DNA from 2 places in the Bacillus sp. A015 genome. Region 2 is predicted to be linked to the other one. Evidence: predicted binding sites of a transcription regulator. Region 2 holds the regulator's gene; the other holds the start of a gene.

Region 1 (16,332 bases), on a different contig from region 2:
TTCATGATTATCCGCACAATCACACACGCTTTGTTATTTTACATAAAGACCCTAAGGCATCGTTTCCGATGAATTCTGGTTTTTCTTCAAAGCCAAAAACGACCATTGTTGTCAGTCTGCCAAAGGATGACCAATCAGGCGCTTTACATCGCGTGCTATCTGCTTTTTCCTGGCGAAATCTGAACTTGTCAAAAATTGAATCTCGCCCGACCAAAACAGGTCTTGGACATTATTTATTTATCATTGATATCGAAAAAGAAATGGATGATGTCCTTGTCCCTGGCGCGATTCAAGAATTAGAAGCCATTGGCTGTGAGGTCAAGCTGCTCGGCAGCTACCAAACATATGAATTAACGAATGAAAAATAATGTCCTGTGCAGGACATTATTTCAGATTGTTGACAAAGGGCTAAAATGAACTTTATTTTAGCCCTTTGTCTTCTTTTCAGCGTGATAGAAAACCTTTGCAGTCTAGGAAGGACGAGCACCGGAGCGAATTTGAGATTCGTGAGCACCGGCACGCAGGACTGACACAGAATGCGAGGGTTTGTCTACATGCTGTATTTTTTTAGTCTTTAATCAGAAATCCAGCGTCATCTAGCGCTTGAATGGCTTGGTCAAGCTGCTTTTGGCTGTAGGAAGTGAGTGTATGTAAGTGTACGCCGTCTGTAAGCTCTGACAAGTAGGAGGCGCCAGTGTTAGAAATGTGATGAACGAAGTCAGCTGCTTGTTTACGTGTGCTCACTCGAATGGAGGCAGTCAGTTCTCCATAGACTGGGTGCTCTATGATCACGTCTTTCACCGTCACACCAAAATCTACAATCAATGTCAGCTCTTCTTCTGTACGAAGAGGATCATGCTTGCAGGCGATGATTTGTTCAATTTCAGTTTCTGGCGCATGAAGCGGCGCCATATACACATAGCCTTGGCTTGTGGCGATAATGGGTTCGTTTTTTGCTTTTAATAATGATATATCTTGTACAATGACTTGTCGTGATACAGCGGCCTTTTTAGCTAAAAAGCTTCCCGTAAGCGGTGTCTCTGATTCTTTCAGCCACTGTAATATGGCCTTTCTTCTTTCTTCGCCAATGAGCTTCCTCTCTTGCTCCACGTCTTATGCTCCTTTCTTCTCCTTTTGCAAGTTCTCAAATGTATGCAAAAGCTGATCGATGTCATCTGTTGATGACCGTCGTCCAAATGATATTCGAATGAATTGAAGGGCATCACGATCTGATACATGCAATGCCTTCACAGCAGGGGAAGGGTGATGGTAACCAGAAGCACATGCGCTTCCAGTTGATATACAAATCCCATGCCGGTTACATGCTAACATTACATATTGTCCTTCAAACCCTTCAAAAAAACAACCAATAATATGAGGCAGCATGCGGTAATTGTTATTGTCCTGAAGCGTACGGACAGGCAGCTGACGTTTTTTTATCTGCTGAAGAAAATAATCACGAAGCTGCTCATCTCGTTTATGCTGCTCATCGAGCTTAAGCATCATTTGTTCACTCGCCGCAGTAAAAGCACCGATGCACGGAACGTTCACAGTTCCTGGACGTAAGCCGTTTTCCTGCACTGCATCTGCATATAAAGGCTTCCAAGGGACATGCGCACCCATATAGACAGCGCCAGCGCCCTTAGGTGCATACACTTTATGACTGGAGATGGACATGGCATCGACTCCAAGTTCCTTGATGGACACATGAATCTTTCCGAATGTTTGCACAGCATCTGTATGAAAAAGAATTTGTCTTTCTTTTAAAAGAGGCGCTAATTGAGCCAATGGCTGGATAATCCCTGTTTCTGAGTTTGCATGCTGGATGGACACTAGACCTGTTTCAGGCAATAAAGCTTGTTTGAGGATCTCCTTTGTGATGATCCCTTCTTCATTCGGTTCTATGATCGTGACCTTCACGCCGAGGCGTTGCAAGGCGTTAACCGCGTGGTGAACGGAAGGGTGTTCTACTGATGTGGTAATGACGTGCTGTTTATGTGCGGGCAGCCCGTTCGTGATCGATTGAATCGCAAGGATATTGGATTCAGTTCCGCCACTTGTAAAGTAGATGCCGTCTGGTTCGCCCTTAAGCATCGTAGCGAGTGATTGTCTGCTGTAAGTCAATATGTCATTTGCTCTTCCCCCTGCATCATGAAGGCTGCTTGCATTCCCGTAGCAATCTTTGCTCAGCTGTTGGAATACATGTAGAGCTTCTTCAGAAACGGGTGTAGAAGCTGCATAATCTAAATAGACCAAACCATCCATCTCCTGTGTGAAAATTTTTTCTTGTATTTATTGTAGTGTTGTGTAATGATATGTGTCAAGACAGGTGTAAACGACAGGAGGGGCGATTGTGTCATCAATTAAAAAAGTCATTGTGGTGGGATCAGGCATTGCAGCGCTTTCCTTTGCGAAAACCATATCAGAAAACTGCCAAGTCATCATGATGACAAAAAAACAATTTTCCTCTAGTAATTCCATGCTTGCACAAGGAGGAATCGCTGCTGCCTTTTCAGCACATGATTCAGTTGATCTGCATGTGCAAGACACGCTAGCTGCTGGCTGTGATCATAATGATGACCAGACCGTACAGGAGATCGTGTGTCTTGGAAAACGCCTTGTGAAGCAGCTTGAAGCAGAAGGCTGTCCATTTGATCGGAATGAAGCGGGAATGCCGCAGTTAGGTAAAGAGGGGGCACACACCCGTAATCGCATTTTGCATGGAGGAGGAGATCAAACAGGTAAAACCCTCGTGCAGTTTCTGAAAAGTCAGCTTGGCTCACATATTCATTTATACGAATATCATCATGTCATTGATCTATTAGTTCATGAAGGGAAATGTGTCGGTGTTGTGTGGAAAGATGAGAAAGGACACGTACATACCATGACCGCAGATGCAGTGGTTTTATCCACTGGTGGCTGCGGATCTCTATATGAGACAAACACAAATGATTCTTCTGTAACAGGAGACGGGCTGATGATGGCCTACCGAGCCGGAGCACAATTAGCGGATCTCGAATTTGTTCAATTTCATCCGACCCTTTTGACGATCGCTGGAAAAGCAGTCGGTCTTGTTTCAGAGGCAGTGCGAGGGGAGGGAGCTTATTTAGAAGATGAAACAGGCAGGCGGATCATGAAAGGGATTCATCCACAGACAGATTTAGCTCCTAGAGATGTGGTCGCTAGAGCTATTTTTCATGAGCAGCAATTAGGTCATCATCTGTATCTCAACATCCATGATATTCCGCATTTTTCTATTCGTTTTCCAGCGATTGATGCGATGTGTCAGCGGGCGGGAGTCGATATGGCAAGCGGCCGGCTGCCAGTTTCCCCTGGTATGCATTTTTTAATGGGCGGAATCAAGGTCAATGAATATGGAGAAACGACCGTTCAATCGCTTTTTGCCATTGGTGAAGCGGCTTGTACAGGGTTACATGGCGCCAATCGACTGGCAAGTAATTCTCTTCTGGAAGGTCTCGTTTTAGGAAGCAAAGCGGCTCGGCGTATTGAGCAATTGTCAAAACAGGAAGAAATAATCCCATCTCTTTCAATACAAGAAGTATGGTCTGTCCCGACTATGTCAGAGGCTCAGCTTAGAAAATGGATGACAGCATATGCCGCGATTGTTAGAGATGAAAAAGGCTTGCAGACCTTACTCGATGAATTAGAACAAGTCTCTTTTCAGCAAATTAATGTGAAGGATATCACAAATAAACAGATTGAATTAAGCAATCAATGGGCATTAGCGACTTGCCTTGTTAAGTCTGCATTACTCCGTACAGAAAGCAGGGGCAGCCATTATCGAATGGATTATCCAAAGCGGAATGATGCCTTGTGGCGAGGGAAACAGATTGTACATGAAAAAGGCCACATTCACATCATGAAAAATGAAAGGATCGGTGCCAAATGGAACGTTTACAGTTAAAACAAATGCTCACTCATTTTTTAAAAGAAGATATTGGCTTTGGAGATGTATCAGCTGATGCCATCTTTGAAGACAAGAAAGGTACAGCTTATATCATTGCAAAACAATCGGGTGTATTGGCAGGATCACCAGTCATTGAAATGGGGTATGGCCTGCTGAGTGAACAGATTCAAACTGAACTGTTTTTCCAGGAGGGTGATTGGATTCATTCAGGTGCTGTACTGGCTCAAATAAGAGGCCCAGTCAACGACTTGCTAAAAGGAGAACGGGTCATTCTTAATATATTACAGCGCATGACAGGAATCGCCACCTTAACACATGAAGCGGTGCAGCGATTAGCTGATCCGTCTATTACGATCTGTGATACGAGAAAAACGACACCCGGCTTGCGTATGTTAGAGAAATACGCAGTGAAAGTAGGAGGTGGAAAGAATCATCGTTTCGGCTTATCGGATGGTGTGATGATAAAAGATAATCATATTGCCGCATGTGGTTCTATCCGTGAAGCTGTAGAAAAAGCAAGAGCATACGCCGGTCATATGGTGAAAATTGAAGTGGAAATTGAATCAGAAGCACAGCTCATGGAAGCCATAGATGCAAAAGCAGATGTCATCATGTTTGACAACTGCTCCCCCGACGAAGTAAAGCGTTTTAAACAAATGACACCAGAGACGATCCTGACAGAAGCATCAGGAGGCATCACATTAGAGACATTACCAAGCTACCGGGGGACAGGTGTAGACCTCATTTCACTTGGTTTTCTGACACATTCTGCTCCATCATTTGATTTTAGTATGAATATGGAATTCAGCCATAAAGGGGGAACGACTCATGTCCATGCTTGATGTACTAGCGAATCAACATTCGGCCATGATGCCAGATGAATATAAACACCGCTCTTATGAAGAGATGAAGCAGCGTGTGTTAGACATTAAACGAGCTTTTGGATCAAAGCTATTTATACCAGGCCATCATTATCAAAAAGATGAGGTCATTCAATTTGCAGATGCAACAGGTGATTCATTGCAGCTAGCGCAAATAGCTGCTGACAATCAAGAGGCAGAATACATTGTGTTCTGCGGTGTTCACTTCATGGCAGAAACGGCAGATATGCTGTCAAAAAAAAATCAGCACGTCTTGTTGCCAGATATGAGGGCAGGCTGTTCAATGGCAGATATGGCGAACATGAAACAAACGGACAGAGCATGGGAACAGCTCACTGATCTATTTGGAGATACGATACTCCCGCTTACTTATGTCAACTCAACAGCTGATATTAAAGCATTTGTCGGCAAGCATGGCGGGGCGACCGTCACATCTTCAAACGCTAAGAAAGTACTGGAGTGGGGGCTAACACAAAAAGAGCGGATTCTGTTTCTCCCTGATCAGCATTTAGGGCGTAATACAGCCTTTGATTTAGGTATCCCACTAGAAGAAATGGCTGTCTGGGATCAAGTAGAAGAAAAGCTCATCACCGATCAGCCGCTCCATCGCATCAAAATGATTTTATGGAAAGGGCATTGCTCCGTACATGAGAAGTTTACCGTTCAGAATATTGAAGAAACGAGAAAAAGAGATCGTGACATTCAAATCCTTGTCCATCCAGAGTGCACGCATGAGGTGGTAAGAGCTTCTGATCTAGCTGGTTCAACGAAATTTATTATTGATACGATCAAGCAGGCGCCAGCAGGAAGCAAGTGGGCGATCGGAACAGAAATGAATTTAGTCAAACGCATCATAGACCAGCACCCGGATAAACAAATTGAATCCCTTAACCCAGATATGTGTCCATGTTTGACCATGAACCGTATTGATCTGCCTCATTTGTTATGGTCACTTGAAAGTATTGAGAAGGGTGAGCCAGTTGGTTTGATTCAGGTTAATGAAGAGATAACAAAAGAGGCTTTGCTTGCATTAAATAAAATGCTCACCATTAAATAAAGCATCAGCCCCTCCTATCAGAAAACAAGTTTTTATCATATCGGCTTGTAAATAGGCATAAATTTATGTTGAAACATATTGTACTTCTGACATAACCGCTACGTTCACGTTTTGCAATAGGAGGGGAAAACGTTGAAAATTCATATTGTGCAAAAAGGAGACTCCCTTTGGAAAATTTCAAAGAAATACGGAGTCGACTTTCAAGAATTGAAAAAACTAAATTCACAGCTCAGTAATCCAGATTTGATCATGCCGGGTATGAAGATCAAGATTCCATCTAGTGGTGTTCCTGTGAAAACAGATCACCAAAAAGTGAAAGAAATGCCAAAGCAGAAAGAACATCCGTATGTGAAAGAAAAGCCAAAGGATGTCGTGCAAGTGCAAGATACGAAACCGAAGGAAAAGCCAAATGAACCGGTACCTTATGTACCGCCAGTGCCAAAGATCGAGCAGCCAGTTTTTCCGCAAGTTGATGTGAACTATTATCAGACCAATCTCTACCAGCCATTCACGTCTCCTTCCCAAAAAGAACATCATGAGAAAAAAGATCACTTTTATGAAAAGAAAGATCATGTTCATGAGAAGAAGGACCATAAAGATCACAAGGATCATTTTCATCATGAAAATAAGGAATATAAAGATCACAAGGACCATTTTCATCATGAAAATAAGGATCATCACAAAGATGAAGTGGCAAAGGGATATGATCCATTTATTCATATTCCGCATCAAAAAGAGGAGGGAAAAGATATGGAGCATAGCAATTACCCAAACCTTCCTAACTTCCCACAAATGCCGAATGTTGGAGGGGCAGCAGTAGGAGGAATGGCAGAAAATAAAGATCATCACCAGCATCACCAGCATCACCAGCATCATCATGAATCATATGATCCTTATTATGGTCATGGTCATTACATGCCTGCGATGTATCCATATCCGCAGCAAATGGTGCCGGCTTCACCTATTTTACCGGGATCAGGTCTTTGTTATCCGGTCCAGCCGTATTATCACCATCATATGATGCCGTATCCTTACCCAGCTCAGCCGTATTATCCAGCCTATCAAGCACCAGCTTACTACGGGGAAAATCATGAGCATCATGCAAACGATGGACATCACTGGCACCACCACATGCATCCAAATACAGGCGCAAATGCGAACGTTAATCAAGGCTTTTATCCAAACGCTTCAAATGAAGCATATGGCAAGGAAGACTGCGGATGTGATGATGGCATGAAGCATCATCATCAGCCATGGCCTGGACATTATCCAAATCCTGTTCCTTATGGTCAAATGGGATCTTATCCAGCTCAGCCTTACATGCAGCAATATCCAAATCAATCGGTTTTCGCAAGACCAGAAGAAGACGAAGAAGATTAATGACAGAAGGGACGATCTCAATCGTTCCTTTTTTTGTTTATAACTGACAGCTTGATTTTCCCCTGAACTGTACATGCTAAAACAGAGCCAGTTTCGCGCTCATGAGCTTGAATTTGTACAGGGGGTTTTTCGTTTGAGACAACAATGGCAAAAAACAATCGCATTAGTGCTTCTTCCTATTGGTTTAACTGCATGTGGTACAAATGACAATGCGGGTGTAGATACTCGTCATAATCAATCAGGCCAGCCGGTCGGTTATCATTCGAATCAACGGGCGGCAGACAACAACCAAGATAACCTAGGCCCAGTTTCTGAGCTTATGGAAGGGATGAACGAAAATACAACGAATGTTGATTATCGTTCACGTCCTACGGAGGATCAAGTGAGAATGCCGCTTACTGGCGGAGATGGACGCTACAGTCATGGAGATATGAATTATCATAACCAAATGTCGTTCTCTGGCTACGATAAACAAGAGAACATACAGCGTTCACGAAAAATTGCGAACCGCGTGAATAAAATGAATCACGTAGCAGACTCACAAGTTATGGTCACTGATGAAAATGTGTATATTGCGATTAAATCAGATGGACGCCTGACGGAAGAGGGCGTATCACAAGTAGAAGAAGCAGCGACTCGTTATGCAGATGGAAGAGCTGTCCAAGTCATCAAAGATGAAGGAACATTCACACGCTTCAGAGAGATGAGAAAAACGCAATTTGAAACAGGCCAAACAGGCATGACCCGATAGTTGAATAAACAAGGCTAGAGTTCATTACGAATTCTAGCCTTGTCTTAAAAATACATCTTGATGCCTATATAAAATTCGTAAAAGAAATAACAGCCAAATCAAAGTAATAAAATACCAGCAATAATGGATGTCCACTTCATCATCGTCCGATTCATCACTGATAAATGTTAGAAATGTTTGTAATCGACTAGAATTTCCTTTGAACAAGTGGTTTGTATAAAGATTCTCCGTTTAGATTAATACATAGCAGGAAAAAAGGATCAATGATTATTTCTGATTTGATCGAAATAAAGGGGAAGCTGTTGTATAGAAGTTTGCATATCATGCTCATCGGTGCAGCTTGTAGGGGAAAGGAACTATTTTCCTGAATCTTCTTCTTTTCATATCGTCTCTATGATAAACTGATGTGGAAATCAATAAAAGTGACTAGGGGTGCCCGCTAAAGTGGGCTGAGAGAGAAGCTTAAGCTTCTTAACCCTTTGGACCTGATCTGGCTCGTACCAGCGTGGGGAAGTTGAAGATGATACATGTGTCATATGAATGACATTCATGTTTTTTCTGACGACGAAACCAGGTTCTCAACATAGAGCCTGGTTTTTTGCTGGTGCTGATTCCATCCTGTCCGATGACAAAAAGAGAAGGAGAGAACAGCAGATGAAAGAAAAGAAAAATGTCCCATCAACCCAATCTTTACTATCAAGCTTTGACGGAAGTCGAAAGGTGTATGAGCAGGGCTCAAGACCTGACATCTTGGTGCCAAAAAGGGAGATTAGGCTCTCAAATACTGTGACACAGGCGGGCGACATTCAAAATGACCCGATCCGTGTGTACGATACAAGTGGACCGTACACAGATGAAAACGCCCATATTGATGTTACAAAGGGTTTAAAGCGTCTTAGAGCGGCGTGGATTAAAGAAAGAGGAGATACAGAAAGCTATGAAGGGCGTCATGTGAAACCAGAAGATAACGGGTATCGTTCAAAGGGGAAAGAGTCCTTTCATCCTGTCCATACTGATTTTCATCATGTGCCGCTCCGCGCGAAAAATGGCGCCAGTGTGACACAAATGCATTATGCAAAAAAAGGCATCATCACACCTGAAATGGAATTTATCGCTTTGAGAGAACAGCTGAGCCCTGAGTTTGTTAGAGAGGAAGTAGCTAGCGGAAGAGCAGTCATCCCAGCGAATATTAACCATCCTGAAAGTGAGCCGATGATTATTGGAAAGCATTTTCACGTCAAAATCAATGCGAATATTGGCAATTCAGCTGTGACGTCATCCATCGATGAAGAGGTAGAGAAGATGACGTGGGCGATCAGGTGGGGGGCAGACACAATGATGGACCTGTCCACTGGGAAGGACATTCATACAACGAGAGAATGGATTATTCGGAATTGCCCAGTCCCAGTAGGAACCGTTCCCATTTATCAGGCACTTGAAAAAGTGAATGGAGTGGCAGAAGATTTGACGTGGGACGTGTACAGAGACACATTAATTGAACAAGCAGAGCAAGGTGTAGACTACTTCACGATTCATGCGGGCGTGCTATTAAGGTATATTCCGCTTACAGTCGATCGGGTAACGGGAATTGTGTCAAGAGGCGGAGCTATTATGGCAAGGTGGTGTCTCGCTCATCATCAAGAAAACTTTCTTTATACCCATTTCGAAGATATTTGTGAAATTATGAAAACCTATGATATTGCTTTTTCTCTTGGAGATGGACTCAGACCAGGTTCGATCGCTGATGCAAATGATGAGGCGCAGTTTGCAGAGCTGAAAACGCTAGGGGAATTGACAGAGATCGCCTGGAAACATGATGTACAGGTGATGATTGAAGGACCTGGACATGTCCCAATGGATAAAATCAAAGAAAATGTCGATAAGCAGATGGAGATTTGCAAAGAGGCACCATTTTACACGCTAGGACCTCTTACAACAGATATTGCCCCTGGGTATGATCACATTACATCCGCTATCGGCGCTGCCATGATCGGCTGGTATGGAACAGCCATGCTCTGCTATGTGACACCAAAAGAGCATTTAGGTCTGCCGAACAAAGAAGATGTGAGAGAAGGCGTCATTGCTTATAAAATTGCCGCACATGCAGCTGATCTAGCAAAAGGACATCCTGCTGCTCAAAAGCGCGATGATGCATTATCGAAAGCCAGATTTGAATTTAGATGGCGGGATCAATTCCACCTGTCACTTGATCCAGAAAGAGCTTTGGCGTTCCATGACGAAACATTGCCTGCTGAAGGCGCAAAGACCGCTCACTTTTGCTCCATGTGCGGACCGAAGTTTTGCAGTATGAAAATTTCTCATGATATCCGCAATCAATCAGAAGAAGTGAAAAAAGAGATGGAGAAGAAGGCAAAAGAGTTTATCAGCCAAGGAAGTCAAATCTATCAATCCTAAAAAAAGAACCTCGCACTCCTTTTGTGCGGGGTTTTATAAAACGGCTGAAAAGGCTTTTCTCACGAGATGGAAAAGTGCTCTTACTGCAATAGCCATGATTTCCATACTCGGAATCAGGGCATCTGTTAAATGAAACAAGACCGTTTGTCTCTCTGGAGATGTTCGTTTCTTTTTCTTTTTCATGAAGACAGCCTCCTTTTTAAACAATATACTTCTTTGCAGATCAGAGAGATAGAGATGTTGTGTGAATTTAAACAAAATTTAAACTTCTTGTGTTAGAAAGGAAAGAAGGAGGGGAAACGAGTTGAGTAGAGAATGAATGAAAAGAGCTGACCTTACCAGTTAGCGAACAAGAAAGAGTGGAAGGTGATCTTATGATGAAAGTATTTAAGGTAACATTTCATATGAACAATGGGGAAGTGCTTGATTTCGAGCTAAAACGTCCAGCTACCTATGATGTGTATAAAAAAATTGAGGAATCCAATCAATGGTTTAAGCTGAATAATGAAATCATTAATCTATTAAATGTCAATAGTATCCATGTAGAAACAGAATAAAACAAAAAATCCGCTCGGAAAGAGCGGATTCAGATTGTTGACAAAGGGCTAAAAATGATCTTTATGTTAGCCCTTTTTCTTCTTTTTTTCAGCGTGATAGAAAACCTTTGCAGTCTAGGAAGAACGAGTACCGGAGCGGAGCGAATTTGACATTCGTGAGCACCGGCACGCAGGACTGACGCCGAATGCGAGGGTTTGTCTACACGCTGAAAGCCGCTCGGAAGGAGAGCGGCTTTCGTTATGCGGAGAAATCATTTCGGTTGTTTAGCTGGCCGCGGGAGAGCCAGTTCTTTTTATACAAATAGGCAATCACTTCAAGCCAAAGACGCGGCGCTTTTTTAGGGAAAAAAGGTTTTTGGTAATAGGCGTAAGCGGCTTTTAAATCATCCCATTGATGGCATGTTTTCGTTTGGGTGAAGCGGGCAACGTCAATCACCTTAACGAGGCCTTCCTTTGTTAAGAGCAGGTTGCGCAGATGGATATCTGAAGGGTTTAACCCTTTCTCACGTGCTTCTTCTAGCGCTTCATCTACTTGTTCAATCATTTGTTTCTTGATCGGAATACCCTTTGTCAGGCATTCATAGAATGTGTAGCCTTTAATATATTCCATTAAAATATACTGATCCCCAGACTCATAAATCTCAGGGTAGTATGACGAACCGGAAAGTTTTTCGTAAATTGCTGCCTCTTTGCGGGCAATGTGTTGATAAGAAGGGAAAAAGACTTTTAGCGCCATTTTCTTGCCAGCTTTTTTATATGAAAATACATAGGCACTTCTTCCTTTGCCGCACAGCTCAAGCTCTGCCGGTTTTAAGGCGAGCTTATTAAAACGTTTTTCTTCATGATACTGAATCGATTCGGCTAATCTTTTGATATCTGACATTGACTTCACCTTCTTTGGTTTCAGTTTATGCGGCTGAAAAACGAATGATGAAAAAACTGTTTCATTCGATAAAGCAATGGATTGTATAAAACATAACATTTACGAATGAAGGATACAACGAAAGACTCTTAAATCGAGTCAGTGTAATCGGTTTGGTTAATGTTTAGAAAAATGGGTCAAACTACATATGTCATGCATCGATCTTATGTTCTAAAGAGGTGTAAATAGTGAAAGTGAAGATGAAACGTTTCGTTACAGGACTTATCATGACAAGTGTTCTTTTTTTCGCTGCGGATATGGAAGGAAAAGAACACTTGCAAAAGCAGTCAAACACCATCACCGTGCAGCTTGAAAAAGTCTATCTAGACGGCGATGTGAGTATTGAAAGACACCGGGCATCATTAGAAGACAAAGACACATTTTGGACGCAGTATAAAGGCTGGACGCTGGTAGAACAACAAGAGGGTTTTGCCCTTTTTAGAAAACAAATTGATGATATCTCTCCATTAAGTAAAGCAAATGGATATATCGGATTATCAGAGGACGGTGTCATTTCTACGTTTCATGGAAGGCCAGGCGGCTGGGCGGAGCCTATTCATCTCTTCTTTCAAATTGATACGTCCCGTTTAGAAAGCCATGTGGAGGAGCAGCTTGAGCAAGGCATTCCTTTTCGAACAAAGGATGAATTTGAGCATGTGCTTGAAGTCATGAAACCTTACCGAAATGAAATATCATTTTAAAGTGTGTGACAGCTTGCTGGTGTGAAGACCGCAAGCTGTTTTTCATGGTTGCGCCGTAAAAATATACTGAGCGAACGTATGTTAACTTTTATTGCGGTTTTCTCTTCGATTTATGTTACAATGAAGAACAGTCAAAGAGGTGAAAACGGTGATAGAGTTTGTGAAAGGGACCATTGATTATGTGTGCCCGCAATATGTTGTCATTGAAAACGGCGGAGTGGGATATCAAGTCTATACCCCAAACCCGTTTATCTATCAAGTAAATAAACAAGAAACGATTTATACGTATCATTACATAAAGGAAGACGCGTTTTCGTTATATGGATTTCAAACACGAGAAGAAAAAGCGTTGTTCACAAAACTGTTAAATGTCACAGGGATTGGACCAAAGGGTGCACTTGCGATCCTTGCATCCGGTGATCCTGGCGCTGTCATTTCAGCGATAGAACGTGAGGATGAAGCATTCCTTATTAAATTCCCTGGCGTTGGCAAAAAAACAGCTCGTCAGATCATTCTAGATCTAAAAGGAAAGCTTGCAGATGTGGTGCCAGAAATGATTGGCAACTTATTTAATCACGAGGATCATATTCAGATCGAAACGCAGCAAACCGCATTAGATGAAGCGCTTGAAGCCTTAAGTGTCCTTGGATACGGTGATCGTGAAATCAAAAAGGTTCTGCCTTTATTAAAAGAAGAGAAAAATCTCACAACCGATCAATATGTGAAAAAAGCTTTACAAAAAATGTTGAAATAGGGTGATGTCTCATGGATGAACGGCTCGTCTCAACTGAAGCAGACAACCATGAATCAGCCATTGAGCAAAGTTTGCGGCCGCAGACGCTTAGCCAATATATTGGTCAGCAAAAAGTAAAGGATAATCTCAGCGTGTTTATTGAAGCTGCCCGGATGAGGCAGGAAACGCTGGATCATGTCCTTTTATATGGACCGCCTGGACTAGGGAAGACAACGCTTGCGTCGATCATTGCCAATGAAATGAATGTTCAGCTGCGTACAACGTCTGGACCAGCAATTGAGCGTCCTGGCGATTTGGCGGCTATCTTAACATCTCTTGAACCTGGTGATGTTTTGTTTATTGATGAAATTCATCGCTTGCAGCGCTCAATTGAGGAAGTGCTCTATCCGGCGATGGAGGATTTTTGTCTAGATATCGTCATTGGAAAAGGAGATACAGCGCGCTCTGTACGGCTTGATTTACCGCCATTTACACTTGTAGGTGCTACGACCCGTGTTGGGCTTTTAACAGCGCCGCTTCGTGATAGGTTTGGGGTACATGCAAGATTGGAATACTATGAGCAAAGAGATTTGGCTCACATTGTGGCAAGAACAGCCGAGCTGTTCGAGATTGGGATCGACATTCGCTCAGCAGAAGAGATAGCGAGACGTTCTCGGGGGACGCCGAGGGTCGCCAATCGTTTACTCAGAAGAGTAAGAGATTTTGCGCAGGTGCTGGGGAATCATGCCATCACACAGGACATTGCAGAAGATGCCCTTGAGCGTCTCCAAGTCGACAGGCTGGGACTGGATCATATAGACCACAAGCTGCTTTTAAGTATGATTGAAAAATTTAGAGGCGGTCCTGTTGGACTTGATACGATCTCAGCGACAATTGGAGAAGAATCACATACGATTGAAGATGTGTACGAACCGTATTTACTGCAAATTGGTTTCCTGCAAAGAACACCAAGAGGCCGGGTCGTCACAAGAGAAGCGTATGAACATTTTCAGATGGAGGTTCCGATTCGTGACTGAATTCCCTAAAATATTGATGATTTTAGGTGGTGTCCTTTTTGCCGCAGGCTTAGTGTTTCAATTGGTTGGTAAGCTTCCAGGTGATATTTTTGTGAAAAAAGGAAATGTGACGTTCTTTTTTCCCGTTATTACGTGCATTGTCATTAGCATCGTACTAACCATTTTACTCAATATCTTTGGACGGATGAAATAACGTTAACTAGTTAATTACAGAATAGGTGAAGGAAATGAAGCTAGAACTATTTGATTTTGATTTACCAGAAAGATTGATTGCTCAAGTTCCACTTGAAAAACGAGATGCATCAAGACTGATGGTCTTAAATAAACAAACGGGTGCGATCACGCATGATACATTCTCACAAATCACGGATTATTTTCAAAAGGGTGATTGTCTCGTTTTAAACAATACGCGCGTTCTGCCTGCACGTCTGTTTGGCATGAAAGAGGGTACAGGTGCAAAAGTTGAACTTCTTCTATTGAAACAAGAAGAAGGAGACAAATGGGAAACACTCGTAAAACCAGCCAAACGTGTGAAAAAAGGAACGGTTATCACATTTGGTGATGGACGGCTTCAAGCGGTATGTACAGAGGAGCTGGAACATGGCGGAAGAAAAGTCGAGTTTCAGTATACAGGCATTTTTTATGAAGTGCTTGAATCCCTTGGAGAAATGCCGCTGCCTCCATATATTAAAGAGCAGCTTGATGATCGTGAGCGATATCAAACCGTGTATTCGAAAGAAGTTGGTTCCGCTGCGGCTCCTACTGCCGGTCTGCACTTTACAACCGAACTGCTGGATGCGCTGAAAGCGAAAGGTGTGCATATTGCTTTTATTACCTTGCACGTAGGGCTTGGCACTTTTCGTCCGGTCAGTGCGGAGCGCATTGAAGAACATGAAATGCACGCAGAGTTTTACGAAATGAATGAAGAAACGGCTGAAGAGCTTAATCGCGTGCGCAAAGAAGGCGGGCGGATTATTTCAGTGGGCACAACATCAACACGAACGCTTGAAACCATTGCAAGTGCACATGATGGCGAATTCAAAGCGTCAAGCGGCTGGACGTCGATCTTTATTTACCCTGGCTACACATTCAAGGCAATTGATGGGATGATCACGAATTTCCATCTGCCAAAATCCTCGTTAATTATGCTTGTCAGCGCATTAGCTGGACGAGAGCACGTACTGAAAGCGTACAATGAGGCAGTAAAAGAGGAGTACCGATTCTTCAGCTTTGGCGATGCCATGCTGATTCAATAACATCATCCAACAAAGACAGGAGGGCTCATTTTTGTCGCAATTACCGATACGTTATGAGTTCATTAAATCATGCAAACAAACAGGTGCACGTCTTGGCCGCGTTCATACACCGCACGGGTCGTTTGAAACACCTGTATTTATGCCAGTAGGTACACTGGCTACAGTCAAAACAATGGCGCCTGAAGAATTAAAAGCAATGGATGCAGGCATCATCCTAAGCAATACGTACCATCTATGGCTCCGTCCGGGTCATGACATTGTCAAAGAGGCGGGCGGCCTGCACAAATTTATGAACTGGGATCGAGCCATTCTAACTGATTCAGGCGGCTTCCAAGTATTTTCATTGAGTGAATTTAGAAAAATCGAAGAAGAAGGCGTTCACTTCCGTAATCATTTAAACGGAGACAAGCTGTTCCTTTCTCCTGAAAAAGCCATGGAAATCCAAAATGCGCTAGGCTCTGATATGATGATGGCATTTGACGAATGCCCTCCATACCCAGCAGAATACGATTACATGAAACGTTCTGTGGAGCGGACAAGCAGATGGGCAGAGCGCTGCTTAACAGCGCACCAGCGTCCAGAGGATCAAGGTCTGTTTGGGATTGTCCAAGGCGGAGAATACGAAGAGCTTCGTAAACAAAGTGCAAAAGATCTTGTTTCACTTGATTTCCCAGGATACGCCATCGGAGGCTTATCCGTTGGTGAACCAAAAGA
Region 2 (16,332 bases):
CAAGAGGGAGAATATAAAGGAGTTATGCAGATGTTAATTGCTTTGATGTTTATTTTGGCTTATCTACTCGGCAGTATTCCATCCGGTCTCATTGTCGGGAAAGCTGCAAAGGGAATCGATATCCGTGAACATGGCAGCGGGAACCTAGGTGCGACGAATGCATATCGTACGCTTGGGGTAAAAGCAGGGTCTATCGTTATTACAGCTGATATTTTAAAGGGGACTCTCGCTTCAGCTTTACCGTTTTTCATGCAGCTGGACATTCATCCCTTACTAGCAGGAGTTGCTGCTGTTATCGGTCACAGCTTTCCTGTCTTTGCAAAATTTAAGGGGGGAAAAGCAGTCGCTACGTCAGGCGGTGTGTTGCTATTTTATGCCCCGTTCTTATTTATCACGATGATCGCTGCTTTTTTCTTATTTTTATACATTAGTAAATATGTGTCTTTATCATCAATGCTGACTGGAATCTATACATTCATTTACAGCATATTCACCCAAGACCTATTCTTAATTATTGTTGTAGCCGTTCTTGCTGGCTTTGTGATCTACAGACACATCGCCAACCTCAAACGAATTCTCAACAAAACTGAACCGAAAATCAAATGGCTCTAGCCGTTTATTAAGTTTAAATATGTGGTAAAAGTACAGAAAAGCTGTTTTTGCATTCTGCATTTAAAAAAACAGCATGACTTCAAAAAGGGGCGATCACATTGAAATTAACGATGAAAGATGATGCACTAAATTGGTACAAGGATGAACTGGATTTAGAAAAAGGTGATCATGTTCGCTTTTTTGTGAGATATGGCGGGTGCAGTAATGTACAAAAAGGCTTTTCTCTCGGCGTCGCAAAAGATGAACCCCAAAATGCCGGCGCAACCGCTGAATTAGAAGGTATTACTTTCTTTATTGAGGAAAGTGATATTTGGTATTTTGACAACCATGATCTGCATATTGATTATAACGAGTCCGTGAAAGAACCAGAGTTTCATTATGAATAAACAAAAAAGATACCTCATCCCTCGGGTATCTTTTTTGTTTTATACATCAATATATAGTCCATACTCCTGAATGTTTCCTAAAGACCGCTCCTTTTGCAAGATCCTTTCTTGCGATTCACCGATCAGGTCAAAGTGAGGAAAGCCTTCACGGACATGAATCCATTCTTTTTTTAATCCATGTGTTTCTCCCCAAGCCATTAATTGCTTCATATCCTGACAGGCTGCCTTTGTGACGGTATTGGCATTTGGAAAACGGTCATCAAGCCAATAGTGCGTCAAAAAGGCGACTTTCCCTTGCCGAACAGCTGATTTCCATGCGTTCAAATCGCTTCTTTTCATACCAAATGCCATAGATTAACCCTGCTTTTTCGACTGTTCATATACTTTGTGCCAGGCAGGAAAGGCTTTTCTAAACTGAATAGGTCTAAAGGTGTCTTTGTCTACACAAATATGTGAGGTTGTCCCCGTAATAGCTGTCTGTCCATCAGGCTTTTGAATTTCATAGCCATACACCGTTTTGACACCATTGTATTCTTCAATCCACGTATGGATGGTTGCGGTTTCGCCGTACAGTAATGGTTTTTTATATCGAACCTGAAGATCTACAACAGGTGCAAGGACACCGTCTGCTTCTAGCTGCGCATAGGAAAATCCCAGTTCTTTTATCAACGCTGTTCTGCCGACTTCCATCCAAATTAAGTAATTGGCATGATAAACGATGCCCATTTGATCTGTTTCTGCATAACGGACTTCTATTTCTTTTTTGGATACATACACGTTTTCATCGCTCTCCTATCGAAACCTAAGGTCTCTGCCATTTTACCACATTCCAAAAGGTTCTTCTAAAAAGAGGCAATAAAATAAACCAGGAATCCCTGGTTTATTCGGTGTAGCCATTCTTTCTTGCTGCTTCTTCGTCCTTTATCTCAGAACGCATGGCGTCAATACTCGTTCTGCGATTTTCGTTTTTTTGCTTGATCATCTGCTGTTCTTCCTCTGTCGAAAGGGCCATCGCTTCTTCAGATTCATCAATATTTTCTAGCGTGTTCTCGATCATATCTTGGAGCTTTTCAACATTATCAGAACGATCATCTGGATTGGATTGATATGACTTACCATTCATCATGCTTACCTCCTATTATTCGCCCTTCGTCTGTATCACATCAGGCTGTTCATTTGATTTATTATGCATCTTTTTACCTTTATTGCGTTTGTATGCTACAGGTTTTGTCCCTAAATGGTCTGGTGTAAACTGTGCTTGTTTATCATGCTCTCTACCCATCATTCATCCCTCCCTCTTCTTTAGGATGAACGAAAACGGATAAAACATAACTTATTTCTGTCTAAAGCGCTCTTCCAACTTTTCTTCTAGCTGGTTTAAAAATTCCTCATTAGTTAATAATTCTTTCTTATTTTCAAGCACAAGCTCTTCAAATGTACGGCGTTTTCTTCTTCTCATTCCACTCACCTCCAGTGTATGTGTATTACATTTTCGCCAAAAAATTTAGAAAATAAGCAAAAGAGCTGAATCATTATAGATCCAGCTCTGTTTCAATTTCTTTTTTTGTCAGCATTTGATGCTTCACAGACATGATGCGTCCTTTTTCATCTAATATGTATGTAGTTGGATATGAAAGCACCTGATACCTCGCTTGAATGCCTTTTTGGTCCAATAAAACAGGAAGGGTCAGCTTTAATTCATCTCTGAATGCTGCAACATGATCCACACTCTTTTCAGTGGTCGTCAAATTCACCGCTAGTACTTCGACTTGATCATTCTCGCTTCTGATCGCATCTAGATCCGGCATTTCCGTTCTGCATGGTTTACACCATGTCGCCCAAAAATTGACGAGCACCTTTTTCCCGCGATAATCAGATAACGATACGGTTTTGCCATCAAGTGTTTTGAGCTCAAAATCAGGGGCCTGATCCCCTTTTTCAAGACCGATGGCCGGCTCTTTTGGCCCAAATAAATTCCACGCAAGTAAACCAATCAACACAAGTAAAACAGCGCTTGCCATTACTTTTTTCCACATGATTGATCCTCCACTATTTTAAAAAAGAAGAGAAAGCTTTCGGCCGCCTTCTCTTCTTCGCTTTATTAGTTGCTTGCCAATTTTTCACGCAGTACCATTTGAAGAATACCGCCATGACGATAGTAGTCAATTTCGACTTCACTGTCAAAGCGAACTACCACTTCAAATGTTTTCTCATTGCCATCTGTATCAATGGCTTTCACAGTGACAAGATCACGCGGACGAACTGTTTCATCAACATTTACTTCGAATGTTTCTGTTCCTGTTAGTCCATGAGTCTCTGCACTTTCTCCGTCTTTAAACTGTAAAGGAAGTACGCCCATGAAGACAAGGTTACTTCTGTGGATACGCTCAAAGCTTTCAGCTAGAACAAATTTAATCCCAAGAAGGTTTGTTCCTTTTGCAGCCCAGTCACGTGAAGAACCCATTCCGTAGTCTTTACCTGCTAAGATCGCAAGACCTGTTCCATCTTCTTTATAACGCATGCATGCATCATAAATGGATGTCACTTCACCAGTTGGCCAATACGTTGTATATCCGCCTTCTGTTCCCGGTGCAATCTGGTTCTTAATACGGATGTTTGCAAAAGTACCTCTCATCATAACATGGTGGTTCCCACGGCGAGATCCATATGAGTTGAAGTCTCTAGGCGACACGCCTCTTTCTTGCAAGTATTTACCTGCAGGTGTGTCCTTCCCAATTGCTCCAGCTGGAGAAATATGGTCAGTTGTGACAGAGTCACCGAATTTTGCAACAACGCGAAGTCCTTTAAGTGGCTCAACTTTGCCAGGTTCAACTGAAAGGTTTTCGAAGAATGGTGGGTTGTCAATATAAGTTGAATCCTCATCCCATTTGTATAGTGCATCATCGGTTGTTTTGATTTCATTCCAGCGATCGTTGTTATCAAAGACAGTTTCATACTCTGAACGGAATAATTCAGGTGTTACTGTGCTCTTAACAACACTGTTGATTTCGTCCATCGTTGGCCAAATGTCATTGAAATAGACGTTTTTGCCATCCTTATCGACACCGATCGGATCCTTTGTTAGGTCGATATCTACAGTACCCGCAAGTGCATATGCCACAACTAGTGGTGGTGATGCAAGGTAGTTTCCTTTGACAAGCGGATGGATACGTCCTTCAAAGTTACGGTTACCTGATAAAACTGAAGTGATCAGCAGATCATTTTCAGAGACAGCTTCCTCAATTTCTTTCTCAAGCGGTCCAGAGTTTCCGATACATGTTGTACAGCCATATCCGACAATGTTAAATCCAAGGTCTCTTAGGTATGGAAGAAGTCCTGAGTTCACAAGGTATCCTGTTACAACCTTTGAACCTGGCGCTAGTGACGTTTTCACATAGTTTGGTACCTTCATACCAAGCTCACTTGCTTTCTTCGCGACAAGACCTGCCCCAATCAAGACGTATGGGTTAGATGTATTCGTACAGCTCGTAATCGCTGCAATCGCAATCGCACCTGTCTTCATGACAGCTTTTTCACCGTTTTGAAGATCAAATTCGATTTGTTTATCCAGCTCTGATTTATCTAAACCGAACCCTTGGTTCCCTGCTGGGCTTTCGATGTGTTTATGGAACGTGTCTTTCATTTCAGAAAGTGGAATCAAATCTTGTGGACGTTTTGGACCAGATAAGTTTGACTCAATTTTAGAAAGATCAATTTCCACGACATCAGTAAAAATTGGTTCCTCAGCATCTGGCGTATAGAATAAACCATTTGCGCGAGAATATTCTTCAACGATATTAATTTGCTCTTCATCACGGCCAGTGAGACGTAGGTAAGCAAGAGCTTCCTCATCTACTGGGAAGAATCCGCAAGTAGCACCGTATTCAGGCGCCATGTTCGCAATCGTTGCACGATCAGCTAATGGCAGCTGTGCAACGCCTGGTCCGAAGAATTCAACAAACTTGTTCACAACGCCTTTTTCACGTAGTACTTGCGTAACTTTTAATGCCAAGTCAGTTGCAGTTGTTCCGTTTGGAAGCTCCCCAACTAATTTAGCGCCAATGACTTCTGGTACTGGGAAGTAAGATGGCTGGCCAAGCATACCAGCTTCCGCTTCGATACCGCCAACTCCCCATCCAAGAACACCAATTCCGTTAATCATTGTTGTATGAGAGTCAGTACCAACTAGTGTATCTGGGTAAGTGATGATCTCGCCATCTTCTTCAATTGCATGAACAACACTTGCAAGATACTCTAAGTTCACTTGGTGAACAATTCCTGTTGCAGGCGGAACAGCTTGATAGTTGTTAAACGCTTTCTTTGCCCAGCTCAGGAAGTTATAACGCTCTGCGTTACGTTCGAATTCTAAATCCATGTTAATGTTTAATGCGTCTTCAGTTCCAGCTTTGTCAACTTGTACCGAGTGGTCAATGACAAGGTCAACTGGAATTTCAGGGTTGATTTTATCCGGGTCTCCTCCGACATCTGCCATTGCTTTTCTTAAAGAAGCAAGGTCAACGACGGCTGGTACACCCGTGAAGTCTTGTAAAATAACACGAGATGGTTTAAATGGAACATCAATCTCTTTTACCTCGGCAGTTCCCCATTTTGCCAAGTTTTCAACGTGTTCCTTTTTGATCACTCTACCGTCTACTTGGCGAAGCACTGATTCTAACAGTACCTTAATGGAATAAGGCAGCTTAGAAACATTTCCGATTCCTTGTTTTTCTAGTGCTTCTAACGAATAATAGTGATACGTTTTCCCATTTGTCGAAAACGTTTTTCTAGATTGAAAAGCGTCTTGTTTAGCGACTTGCTGCTGTTTCGACATGTCCAAAATCCCCCTTTTGATGATCAAGATCAATTTCAATTCTCAGAAAAATCGTCGTATTTCACCACAATTTTCTCACAATTTCATCTTAAAACAAATTCATACATAAGTAAATAACAATACTTTTATTAAATTCAATAAGTTTATCTTATCATTAGGAAATGATTACTCTTCATAAACCGAGTGGCGCGGGTTCATACTAATATTGAGGTGATAGAACATGACAAAACGAAAAGCAAATCATGTGATTGACGGCATGAACGCAGCCAAAAGCCAAGGAAAAGGTGCAGGCTATATTGAAAATGATCAGCTCGTTTTAACAGAAGAACAAAGACAAAACAATAAAAAACGCAAAAAGAACCAATAAGAAAGGAGCAAGAATCATGACGAATAAAAACACAGGGAAAGACATCCGTCAAAACTCTCCTAAGGAGCATCATGGCAGGCAGCCTGAGCCATTATCAGGCAGTAAAAAAGTGAAAAACCGCAACCATTCAAGACAAAAGCACAATTCACATCATGATATGTAAACATTCCTTTCTCATCCCGTGACCAAACGGGACGTTTTAGGTCTTTCACACATTTCAGTTTTCAACATATGATTTATTATGAGATGTGATGGAGGAGTGTTTATGGAGAATGAAAAGCAAGTGAATTCCTCTGATTTTCTTGAAATAGATGATTGGCTTAATGTGTTAATGGATGATCCTTTTGCCTGGTATGATGAACACCTCCCAATTGATCTTTATGAAACAAGCCGTGATTATATTATTGAGATCGATATCTCTACCCTGTCGATCACTGATGTAAAGCTGACCTTCGCTGGATATGAGCTCACTCTAGCTTTCACGGCACAAAAGCCAAATGATGAAAGCGAACAGCAAATTGAAAAAAGTGTCATGCTCCCTTTTTATTTGAATAACAAAGACATTGACACAGAATACGAAAACCGAATCATATCGATAAAAATTAAAAAATATTCTCATCATCAAGACGGGGCATTTTCCTTTCAAATGCCGCATTTCAAACATTAAGAGCCCACCTTCATTTTTTTGGTGGGCTCTCTTCCGTTCGTTTCAAGTCAATCCCTTTTGCGAACCACCATGGCCAAATAGTAGAGTCGCGATACGATAATATATTCTTTTTCTACTAAATGGTTTGGGTCCTTCTAGTAAATGGACGTCTATCAATGAAAAAGGGGCGCTTATAGAGAAAAGATACAGACATTTTTGTTATTTTCTTCTATCATCTCTTCATGTAAAATAAGATAGAGACATAAGGGGTATAAGGAGTGAGAACATGTTAAGCGGCTGGTTTTTGTGGTTCATTTTATTTTGGGGGACAGTGATGATCGGATTACTAGCAATCGGTGGCTTTTTTATGTTTCGCAAATTTTTAAAACGATTGCCGAAGGAAGACGGGAAATCAGAACTTGATTGGCAGGATGAATATATTCAAAAGAGCCTGCACCTATGGCGGGATGAGGACAAACAGCTTTTAAATGAGCTCGTATTACCAGTTCCAGAGCTGTTTCGAGATGTCGCCAAAGAAAAAATTGCGGGTAAAATTGGCGAACTGGCATTAAAAGAACAGGCTGCCAGCATTAATTTAGACTTAATCATTCGCGGCTATATAATCGCTACGCCAAAGCGAGACCATAAGTTTTTACTTAAGCGCCTGCAAGAAAAAAACATCGATCACACGCCATACGAATCGCTATTAAAATAACCTCCTTTTTAAAAAGGAGGTTTAATTCATTTGAGCCTGCTGCGGATCTAATTGTTTAGACAGCTTTCTAAACGATAAATACATGGCGACCCGCCAAGGCACGATCATGCCAAAGGCAAGGATCCAAAACATCCCGCTTAACGCACCATAATCAATGGAAGAACTCAGGATGGTCTTCATGCCAATACGAATAACAAGAAGACCAATGAGAATGAACACAAATGCTTTTGATCGCTTTAGATAAATTTCATTCCCTCTAATTTCAAATTTTGATGTTTTAATTAAAAATATGGAGAAAAACATCCCCACTGTGATCGCCTCAAGAAATTCGGCTCCAGTTACTTGAAACATAGGGACCAAAAACATCAGAGCGCCAGTGCTCATGAATATAGGAGGTAAAATAATTTTCTTCGCGGTTGCAGGTTTTGCAGATGATTTAATGCGAATAAACATGACGGCTACCGCCATACATACTGCAATTATAGAAGAGATTATGATCATCATATCAAATCATTCCTTTATTCTTTAAGGTCAGTCTATGTATAATATACTCCAATTGACGAAAAAAAACCATTCGCCGCGACTGTAGAAAACGATTTCAAAAGCCTGTAAATCCACCAAACAATGATGAGAACATAATGATAATCCATGTTAGAAGATCAAAGAACAGTAAAATCCCTACCACAATCATAATGATCCCGCCAATTCTCATGATGAGCTGCTGACGCTTTCTGATCCACGCCATTTTCGTGATGAAAAAGGACAGAACAAAAAACGGAATGGCAAAGCCTAATACATACGCAATCATATAGGTCACAGCGGACTCCGGTTTGTTGCTAGCAAGTGTGATGACAGCTGATAAAATCGGGCCGGTACAGGGTGTCCATCCAGCGGCAAAACCCATTCCGATGAGAATCGATCCAAAAAAACCAGCCGGACGATTTTTAAACTGCATCCTCTTTTCCCCCATGAGAAAAGAAGGCTGGAATACACCAAGAATCATAAAGCCAAAGAAAATAATGAGAATCGCCCCAATTTGACGAATCGCTTGATGATATTCAATAAAGAACGAACCAACGAACGATGTCCCAAAGCCAATCGCAATAAAAATGATAGAGAACCCAATTAAAAAGAATAATGTATGAAGCAGACTTCTTCTTCTCAGCATCACCTTCTCAGATTTCACTTCATCTATACTAACACCCGTGATATACGATAAAAAGGCTGGGTAAAGCGGAAGACAGCACGGTGAGATAAAAGAAAGAAACCCTGCTCCAAAAGCTAAAAAATAATTCAGATCTGACAAAAGAACACCCCCCTTCTTATAATATACAACAAGAGATGACAAAATCATTTCATTTTTTTTACATCATCTCAATAAAGATGGTCTATTCTCTTAAAACCTTATATAATTTAATTTGACATCGAGATAACGAATCCTTTAAATTTGAAAATAAACCTTAATATGGATATAATAGAATCGATTCTTTTTATCAAGATTTGCATGAAAGGAACATGACTTTGGTAAAAACATCATTATTAACTCAAATTGAAGAAAAAAGAGAAGAGCTGATGAAAGTTGTCTTGCATAATGGGATGACATCAACAGTGACCATCGAACATAGCCAGCAGCTAGATCATCTCCTCTTACAATATCAACGACACCTACACTCAAACTCAGCCAACTAATCATATCTCATGATATAAACCATGCCGCACGATTTTAGAAAAGTTGATATGTGTGACAATAAACGAAACAAAAACCTCTGATCACAGGGGTTTTTTGTTTTTGGTCTTTCAGATGATGCTTGACGCAGACGCCATAATAAAAACCACCTTCCCTGCTTCATTCATGCAAGTACAGTGGTTTTAAGCGTCTGATGAAGGTGACTTCAATAAAGAAAGGACATAGCTTGTCCATTCTTTATGACCATGTTCCATCTATGATCATAATATCGTACGTATTATTTCGCTTGGTTGTTCATGGCTTTCATCATTTGATTGATTTTCTTTTGGGACGGTTTCATGCCCATTTGCATCATCATCATACGAAGCATTTGTTCATTAATTGGTGGATTCTTTTTTAAGTAGCTCATCATATACTTACGAGCAATAAAGAATCCGAGTGCAACTCCTGCAAGCAGTGCAACAACGCCTACAAGGATGACAACCCATAAATCCATAATTCTTCCTCCTTCATGTTGTCTCGTATAAAGTGTACTAAACAAAAGGCTATTATACAACATTTCACGTTCAATTTTATTTTTTTAAACAAAATTCCTCACTTTTACCGGATTGAGCCACCCGTGCTTCTTTGATCCAAAGTCCATGGCAAGGAAGCAAGGACTGATTTTTCTCAGCACTTCAAAAAACACCGCTTCTGCCTCATAACTACCCTTGGCAGACATTTGGATATAACGATCTTTGATAATGAATGCAGCTGTTCCTTTTCCATCTGGTAATGAGGCGCTGTAAATCGAGCCTATTTGTGTATAGTGAATGTTCGTTAAGTTGTTCATTAATCGCTGGTGCATATGAAAAGCAGGGATTCGTTTCGTCACGTAATCCACTTGCTTAACAAGCATAACCAATTCATCTTCCGTGCGGTTCGTCCAGTGTAACGACTCAAACAAATGAAACAAAATAGATTCTCTGCCAAAATAATGATGAGCAAATTCATCCTCAATCCAATAAATATAATAATGGCGTTCCATGTCTATCCCTTCCTTTCACATTTCGTCAATCTCGTTTATTGCTTGTATTATACAAAAATGTGAAAGAAAGAATTGTCTATATATGAAGCAAGAAGAAACTAGTTTTGTCAAAAAAACAAGAAAAAAGAAAAAAGTTTGCAGAGCGGATGGAAATGCTCTGCAAACAGGTAGCAAAAAAGCATGATGCTTGGAAATCGATTATTTATTAAGCTTCGCTTTCACACGGCTGACCACGTTACTTACAGTAAATCCGTATTTCTCAATAATGGTTTCACCTGGAGCAGAAGCGCCAAATTTATCAATCGCAATCACGTCGCCATCAAGACCAGTGTAACGCTCCCAGCCAAGTGAAGCACCCATTTCAATCGCAATACGTGCTCTCACTGCTTTAGGTAGGACTGACTCTTTGTATTCGTCTGACTGCTGATCGAAGCGATCCCATGCAGGAAGACTCACAACAGAAGCGCGGATGCCTTCTTTTTCAAGTGCCTTTTGCGCTTCAATCGCTAAACCGACTTCAGATCCTGAAGCGAGTAAAAGTGCTTCTGGCTGAGCATCAGCAGCTTCAACGACAACGTATCCACCTTTTTCTACTCCCTCATATGCCTTCTCTGGTGCTTGGTCAATCGTTGGAAGGTTTTGACGAGTGAGTACTAGTGCTGTTGGTTTATCCGTTGAAGATACAGCCAGTTTCCACGCTGCAGCTGTTTCGTTTCCATCTGCTGGACGAATGACAGAAAGGTTAGGCATCGCACGTAATGAAGCAAGTTGTTCAACCGGCTCATGCGTTGGCCCATCTTCACCGACGGCAATACTATCATGCGTAAAGACATAAGTGACTGGCAGTCCCATTAATGCAGCAAGACGAATAGCTGGTCTTAAGTAATCTGAGAAAACAAAGAACGTTCCGCCGAATACACGGAGACCGCCGTGAAGTGCCATACCGTTTAACGCGGCACCCATTGCAAATTCTCTGACACCAAACCAAATATTTTTACCGGCATAATTCTCTCTGCCAAAGTCATCTGTATGTTGAATCGTTGTTTTATTTGATCCAGCAAGGTCAGCGGACCCACCAATAAAGAAAGGTACTTGTTTCGCAATGCCGTTTAATACTTCGCCAGAAGAAGCGCGAGAGGCAAGGCTTGAGCCTGCTTCATAAACAGGAACCTCTTGATCCCAATTCTCAGGAAGCTTCCCTTCGATCGCAAGCTTCAGCTGGGCTGCTAGCTCTGGATATTCTTTTTCATATTGCTCGAATAGCTCATTCCACGCTGCTTCTTTTTTCTGACCAGCGTCTTTTACAGCTTCTTTGAAATGATCGTACACTTCAGAAGGTACATGGAAATCTTCTTCAAACGTCCAAGAATAAGCTTCCTTCGTCAGCTTTGCTTCCTCGCTGCCAAGCGGTGCACCATGCACACCAGAAGTTCCCGCACGGTTTGGAGATCCGAAACCGATCGTTGTTTTCACTTCAATGAGTGTAGGTTTGTCCGTACTTTGTTTTGCTTTTTCAATAGCAGCAGTCACTTCTTCGATGTTGTTGCCGTCTGTTACGTAAAGAACTTCCCAATTCATCGCTTCAAAACGATTCTTCACATTTTCAGAGAATGAACGATCTAGGTCGCCATCTAAAGAAATATCATTTGAATCATAAAGAACAATTAAACGGCCTAAGCCTAAATGACCAGCAAGTGAAGCAGCTTCAGAGGAAATTCCCTCCATTAAGTCTCCGTCTCCGCAAATGCTGTATGTATAGTGGTCCACAACGTTAAAGTTGTCTTTGTTATACGTTTCCGCAAGATGTCTTTCTGCAAGTGCCATTCCAACTGCCATGGCAATCCCTTGTCCTAAAGGACCTGTTGTGGCATCTACACCTTCTGTGTGTCCAAATTCAGGATGTCCAGGTGTTTTGCTTCCCCATTGGCGGAATTGTTTTAGATCTTCGATGCTAAGGTTGTATCCGCTTAAATGAAGCATGCTATATAAAAGCATAGAGCCATGTCCCGCAGATAAAACAAAACGGTCTCTGTTAAACCAATTTGGATTTTGCGGACTTACGTTTAAGTGATTCGTCCATAAAGCGTATGCCATTGGTGCAGCACCCATTGGCATTCCAGGGTGACCGGAATTCGCTTTTTCAATTGCGTCTATGGAGAGAGTACGTATTGTTGCAATAGATTTCAATTCAATCGTTTCCATATAAATCCCCTTCCGTATCTTGTGTACACCATTATCATAAATCTACTGTCCTTTTTTCACAACTATTTCACGCTGAAAAAAAAGGATTTTGTCACATTTAGTTTATCGATCACCTAAAAACTTATGCAAATAAGAAAAAAGATGAGAATATTCTTCCCATCTTTTCAAAATTCAAGAAATCCTAGTCTTAATGAAGGTTCTGATCTCTTTCTCTTTTTAATTTTTCTGGTGTGACATCGTTTCCTTCAGGATCGACGATTTTCACGGTTTTAAGTGTATTTTTCATAGAAGAACGAAAAGCTTTTAAATATTCTTCTCTTAAATGCTTTTGTTCTGTTTTTTCAGCGTCCGACAAACCGGTCTCTTTCGACTTTTTTGAAAGCTCATTTATTCTTGCAAGCTGCTTTTTAGAAATCATGACAAACTCCTTTAAAACATTTTCTCTACATACTACTAAATATCATTCATTTTTACAACAATTCACACTTTACGTGGTAAGAGCTTTTTCATATTCTTGATACCTTCTATGCACCGTCGCCTTTGAAATGTCAAAGCCTAGTGCCTGAAGTGTTGCTGCAATTTCGGCGAACGTCATGTTGTTTTTTCTTAATCGAACAATTTCTGAAATCGGTACTTCAATTCGCTCACGGCCAGGCGCCTGCTCATGGTGTTTTAAATTGAGTTCAGGCTGATACCCGCGCTCAACAGCCCTCTTCATTCCCCGCTTAATTTTCAGGTTATGAATTTTTCGTTGATACTCTTCCACGATTCCTACAATCTCAATGACCATCTCATCTGCTTCTGAAAGCTCAAGCTCTCCTCTATGAAAAACACTATACACCTTTACTTTCTCTTTAAAAAGACAATGAAGAAGCGCAATTTTTGCTTGTCCTCTTCCAAGGCGCGTCTCATCCTGAATGAGAACAGCATCTATTGACTCTTCTTTCAGCGTAGCAAGCATATCAAAAACACCATTACGATCTAGATCGTATCCACTCGCTTTTTCTTTAATGACTTTGACCACATTCATCTTGTGCAAAGCAGCTAAAGCTAGCAATTCTTCTTCTTGTCTTTTCAGCGAGGTTTCCTGCTCTTCTTTGACAGTACTTACTCTCGCATAAATGATTGCGTTCATGTCTTCAATCGACCTTTCTACTGTACTGTTGCAAGTTGATATACGACTGGATGCTCTTTTTTGACTGGTATCACAAGGATGTCGCCAGGCTGGATTTCAGTTGAAGCAAGATCATTGTGTTCGGTTACCCAGTCAATAAACGCATTTTTGTCGATTGTTTTACTGTCGTTTACTTGATCAGCTAACCCCCAAAGAGTATCACCTGATTGAACCTCTATTTTAACATATTGATTTGGATCATTATGGCTAGTGACTGCGATAAGTGAGAGAAATATGCCAACGATGAATGAGAATACCCCAATAAAAATAATAGATTCTTTTAACCTCATAATGTCATCTCTCCTAACAGAATATGTGTTCGCTCTTTCTGTCATTCATTATAAATACGAACAAACGTTTCTGTCAAACGTTTTTTTCGAACCTATGTTTGTACTGTTAGGAAAAACATGCTATAATTTCTTTAAAATTGACGTTTTGAGGTGCAAAAGATGACGAAGCTATCAAAAAGACAACTCGATATCCTGACATTCATCAAAGAAGAAGTAAAAAGCAAGGGCTATCCCCCATCCGTTCGTGAAATTGGAGAAGCTGTCGGTCTAGCATCCAGCTCAACTGTCCATGGACATTTAGCTAGACTAGAAACAAAGGGTTTAATTAGAAGAGACCCGACAAAACCTAGAGCGATCGAAGTACTAGATGAAGAGGAAATGAATATTCCAAAGAGTGCTGTAATGAATGTACCAGTCATCGGAAAAGTAACAGCAGGCCTGCCTATCACGGCTATTGAGAATGTAGAAGAATACTTCCCGCTTCCAGAGACTTTTGCAGCGCCAGATGAACAAGTATTTATGCTTGAAATTATGGGAGAAAGTATGATTGATGCGGGTATTTTGGACAAGGACTATGTCATTGTGCGTCAGCAAAGCACCGCCAACAATGGAGATATTGTGGTCGCCATGACAGAGGAAGATGAAGCCACAGTGAAACGTTTTTATAAAGAAGATACACACTTTAGATTACAGCCAGAGAACCCATCAATGGAACCGATTATTTTACAGAATGTGAGTATACTAGGTAAAGTGATTGGCGTATTTAGAAATATTCATTAAAACAAGCCGGTATATCATCAGCTGCTGATGAGAACCGGCTTGTTTTTTATGAACAAGAATAAGCAAGAATGCTCGAACTTGGGAACGAACCAAATGTAAAGTTCGGCCATATAAAGCCTGTTGTACGGCCAAAAGGCTGTGAGGAAAGCACATACATTAAAAATACTTGACCGTTTCTAAGGAACACAATCGTCCATCTTCTATTACATCCCGCAGCAAACTGAACAGTTTGCTGGCCTCCACTTACACTTTGCCCTGAAATAAGTGACTGCATACTTTGAGGCTGAGAGACTGCTTGCTGATACTGTGAGATGATATGCTGCGGCGGAGCTGGCGGGGCTGATTGTCCGCCTGAACCTTGCCCTGGCCCAGTACCTCCCCCTCCGATTGGAAACCCAGGAAATCCTCCAACTTGAGGAATAGGAAGCGATGGCCATCCTTGTACCTGCCTATCATATAAGTACCCATTCCACATACCTTCATACGGATGATACATATGAAACACCACTTTCTTAGACATTCATCACGACAGTATATGTCATAAATGAAAAAGGGTGTTGAACGTCCAAATAGAAATTTTTCCAAAAGACGTTTTGTTCTTCTGTAGAACGGTTAAATAGTAGTGAAGAAGAAAAATTAAAAAAATGAAAACTTTTTGTCTCGCTCAAACGTTATATAGATAGAAAGAAAAGAAATAAAAAACTTTTAGATTTAATACTTGTAATATCACTGTAATTATTGTAACATTTGTAACATAAGAAGTTTTCATTTAAAAAAGGAGGCAATCGCCTTGAAAAAATTATTTGTTTTATTAACTGCTATTATGCTTATGATCTCATTACAATCAACAACACTGGCCGCTTCCAAAAAACCAGCCGCTTTAACAAATAAAGAAGCGTTACATATTGCCCTTGATGCAAGAGAACACTTTTGGAGTGCGATGTCAGGCTACAAAATTAATGAACATTCAGATTACAAATTAAAATCATTTAGTTATAAAGACATGACGTACAACTATCTTTCTAAAACATTTGATACAAAGAAAAAACTAAACAGCTACCTATCTCAAGTTTTCACAAAAGATGCGATCACTCATGGTTTAAAAGACTATCAGTTTATTGTTCATAATGGGAAAATGGCTGTTCCAGTCGGTGACGGAGACAACATGCTCAATTGGGAGAAAGCAACACCTAAACTTGTCTCTAAGAAAAATACAATCCGCACATATGAATTCACAGTCCCAACACTTGATGGACGTGAAGTAAAACGAACTGTCACTTATGAGAAAGTACAAAAGGATTGGAAAGTAACAAAAATTGACGCTGTGATCTAAATTAAAGCCAGGCCCGTTACCAGGCCTGGTTTTTATATTGGAGAAAATTCAGTCATGCAATCTAGCGCGTGGGCAAGTGATGATGCCGTGCGAAATTCATGAAAAGGAAGCCCGAGCTGCACAGCTGTTTGAGCGATTTCTGGTCTGATCCCTGAAATGGTCGTCTCCACCCCAATTAACCGAAGTGACGTGACAAGATCAAACATTTGATGAGCCACCATTGTATCAATAATGACGACACCCGATAAATCAATGCACAAATGCTGAACACCTTTTTGCGAG

What was found. The regulator LexA, encoded in region 2, represses DNA repair genes until DNA is damaged. The targets are predictions, from matches to a motif close to CGAACATATGTTCG.
Region 1: a site for LexA is predicted at 12,664-12,677, ahead of ruvA (Holliday junction branch migration protein RuvA). Genes of this name have one in related genera too.

The regions. Positions count from the first base shown of each region.
Region 1 is NZ_JBSPZB010000025.1:28,376-44,707, forward strand. It holds gene pheA (prephenate dehydratase) at 1-368, shown strand, start outside; gene ACSLGF_RS16975 (3H domain-containing protein) at 568-1,110, opposite strand; gene ACSLGF_RS16980 (IscS subfamily cysteine desulfurase) at 1,114-2,256, opposite strand; gene nadB (L-aspartate oxidase) at 2,354-3,925, shown strand; gene nadC (carboxylating nicotinate-nucleotide diphosphorylase) at 3,907-4,770, shown strand; gene nadA (quinolinate synthase NadA) at 4,757-5,866, shown strand; gene safA (SafA/ExsA family spore coat assembly protein) at 5,999-7,246, shown strand; gene ACSLGF_RS17005 (YhcN/YlaJ family sporulation lipoprotein) at 7,380-7,997, shown strand; TPP riboswitch at 8,416-8,526, shown strand; gene thiC (phosphomethylpyrimidine synthase ThiC) at 8,652-10,412, shown strand; gene ACSLGF_RS17015 (hypothetical protein) at 10,446-10,595, opposite strand; gene ACSLGF_RS17020 (hypothetical protein) at 10,787-10,969, shown strand; gene ACSLGF_RS17025 (protein kinase family protein) at 11,208-11,852, opposite strand; gene ACSLGF_RS17030 (BofC C-terminal domain-containing protein) at 12,092-12,592, shown strand; gene ruvA (Holliday junction branch migration protein RuvA) at 12,741-13,346, shown strand; gene ruvB (Holliday junction branch migration DNA helicase RuvB) at 13,358-14,362, shown strand; gene ACSLGF_RS17045 (DUF2905 domain-containing protein) at 14,355-14,555, shown strand; gene queA (tRNA preQ1(34) S-adenosylmethionine ribosyltransferase-isomerase QueA) at 14,590-15,618, shown strand; gene tgt (tRNA guanosine(34) transglycosylase Tgt) at 15,650-16,332, shown strand, end outside.
Region 2 is NZ_JBSPZB010000020.1:827-17,158, reverse strand. It holds gene plsY (glycerol-3-phosphate 1-O-acyltransferase PlsY) at 31-612, shown strand; gene ACSLGF_RS15185 (HesB/YadR/YfhF family protein) at 723-998, shown strand; gene ACSLGF_RS15180 (hypothetical protein) at 1,038-1,349, opposite strand; gene ACSLGF_RS15175 (acyl-CoA thioesterase) at 1,353-1,775, opposite strand; gene tlp (small acid-soluble spore protein Tlp) at 1,879-2,121, opposite strand; gene ACSLGF_RS15165 (acid-soluble spore protein N) at 2,137-2,280, opposite strand; gene ACSLGF_RS15160 (FbpB family small basic protein) at 2,332-2,457, opposite strand; gene ACSLGF_RS15155 (TlpA family protein disulfide reductase) at 2,531-3,034, opposite strand; gene acnA (aconitate hydratase AcnA) at 3,100-5,829, opposite strand; gene sspO (small acid-soluble spore protein O) at 6,050-6,196, shown strand; gene ACSLGF_RS15140 (small acid-soluble spore protein P) at 6,213-6,359, shown strand; gene ACSLGF_RS15135 (Hsp20/alpha crystallin family protein) at 6,462-6,863, shown strand; gene ACSLGF_RS15130 (DUF2621 domain-containing protein) at 7,129-7,557, shown strand; gene ACSLGF_RS15125 (CcdC family protein) at 7,579-8,061, opposite strand; gene ACSLGF_RS15120 (cytochrome c biogenesis CcdA family protein) at 8,156-8,863, opposite strand; gene ACSLGF_RS15115 (aspartyl-phosphate phosphatase Spo0E family protein) at 9,073-9,246, shown strand; gene ACSLGF_RS15110 (YneF family protein) at 9,522-9,740, opposite strand; gene sirA (sporulation inhibitor of replication protein SirA) at 9,825-10,271, opposite strand; gene tkt (transketolase) at 10,470-12,473, opposite strand; gene ACSLGF_RS15095 (DUF896 domain-containing protein) at 12,661-12,891, opposite strand; gene ACSLGF_RS15090 (YneB family resolvase-like protein) at 12,961-13,608, opposite strand; gene yneA (cell division suppressor protein YneA) at 13,626-13,937, opposite strand; gene lexA (transcriptional repressor LexA) at 14,097-14,717, shown strand; gene ACSLGF_RS15075 (hypothetical protein) at 14,764-15,213, opposite strand; gene ACSLGF_RS15070 (IseA DL-endopeptidase inhibitor family protein) at 15,508-16,050, shown strand; gene ACSLGF_RS15065 (STAS domain-containing protein) at 16,083-16,332, opposite strand, start outside.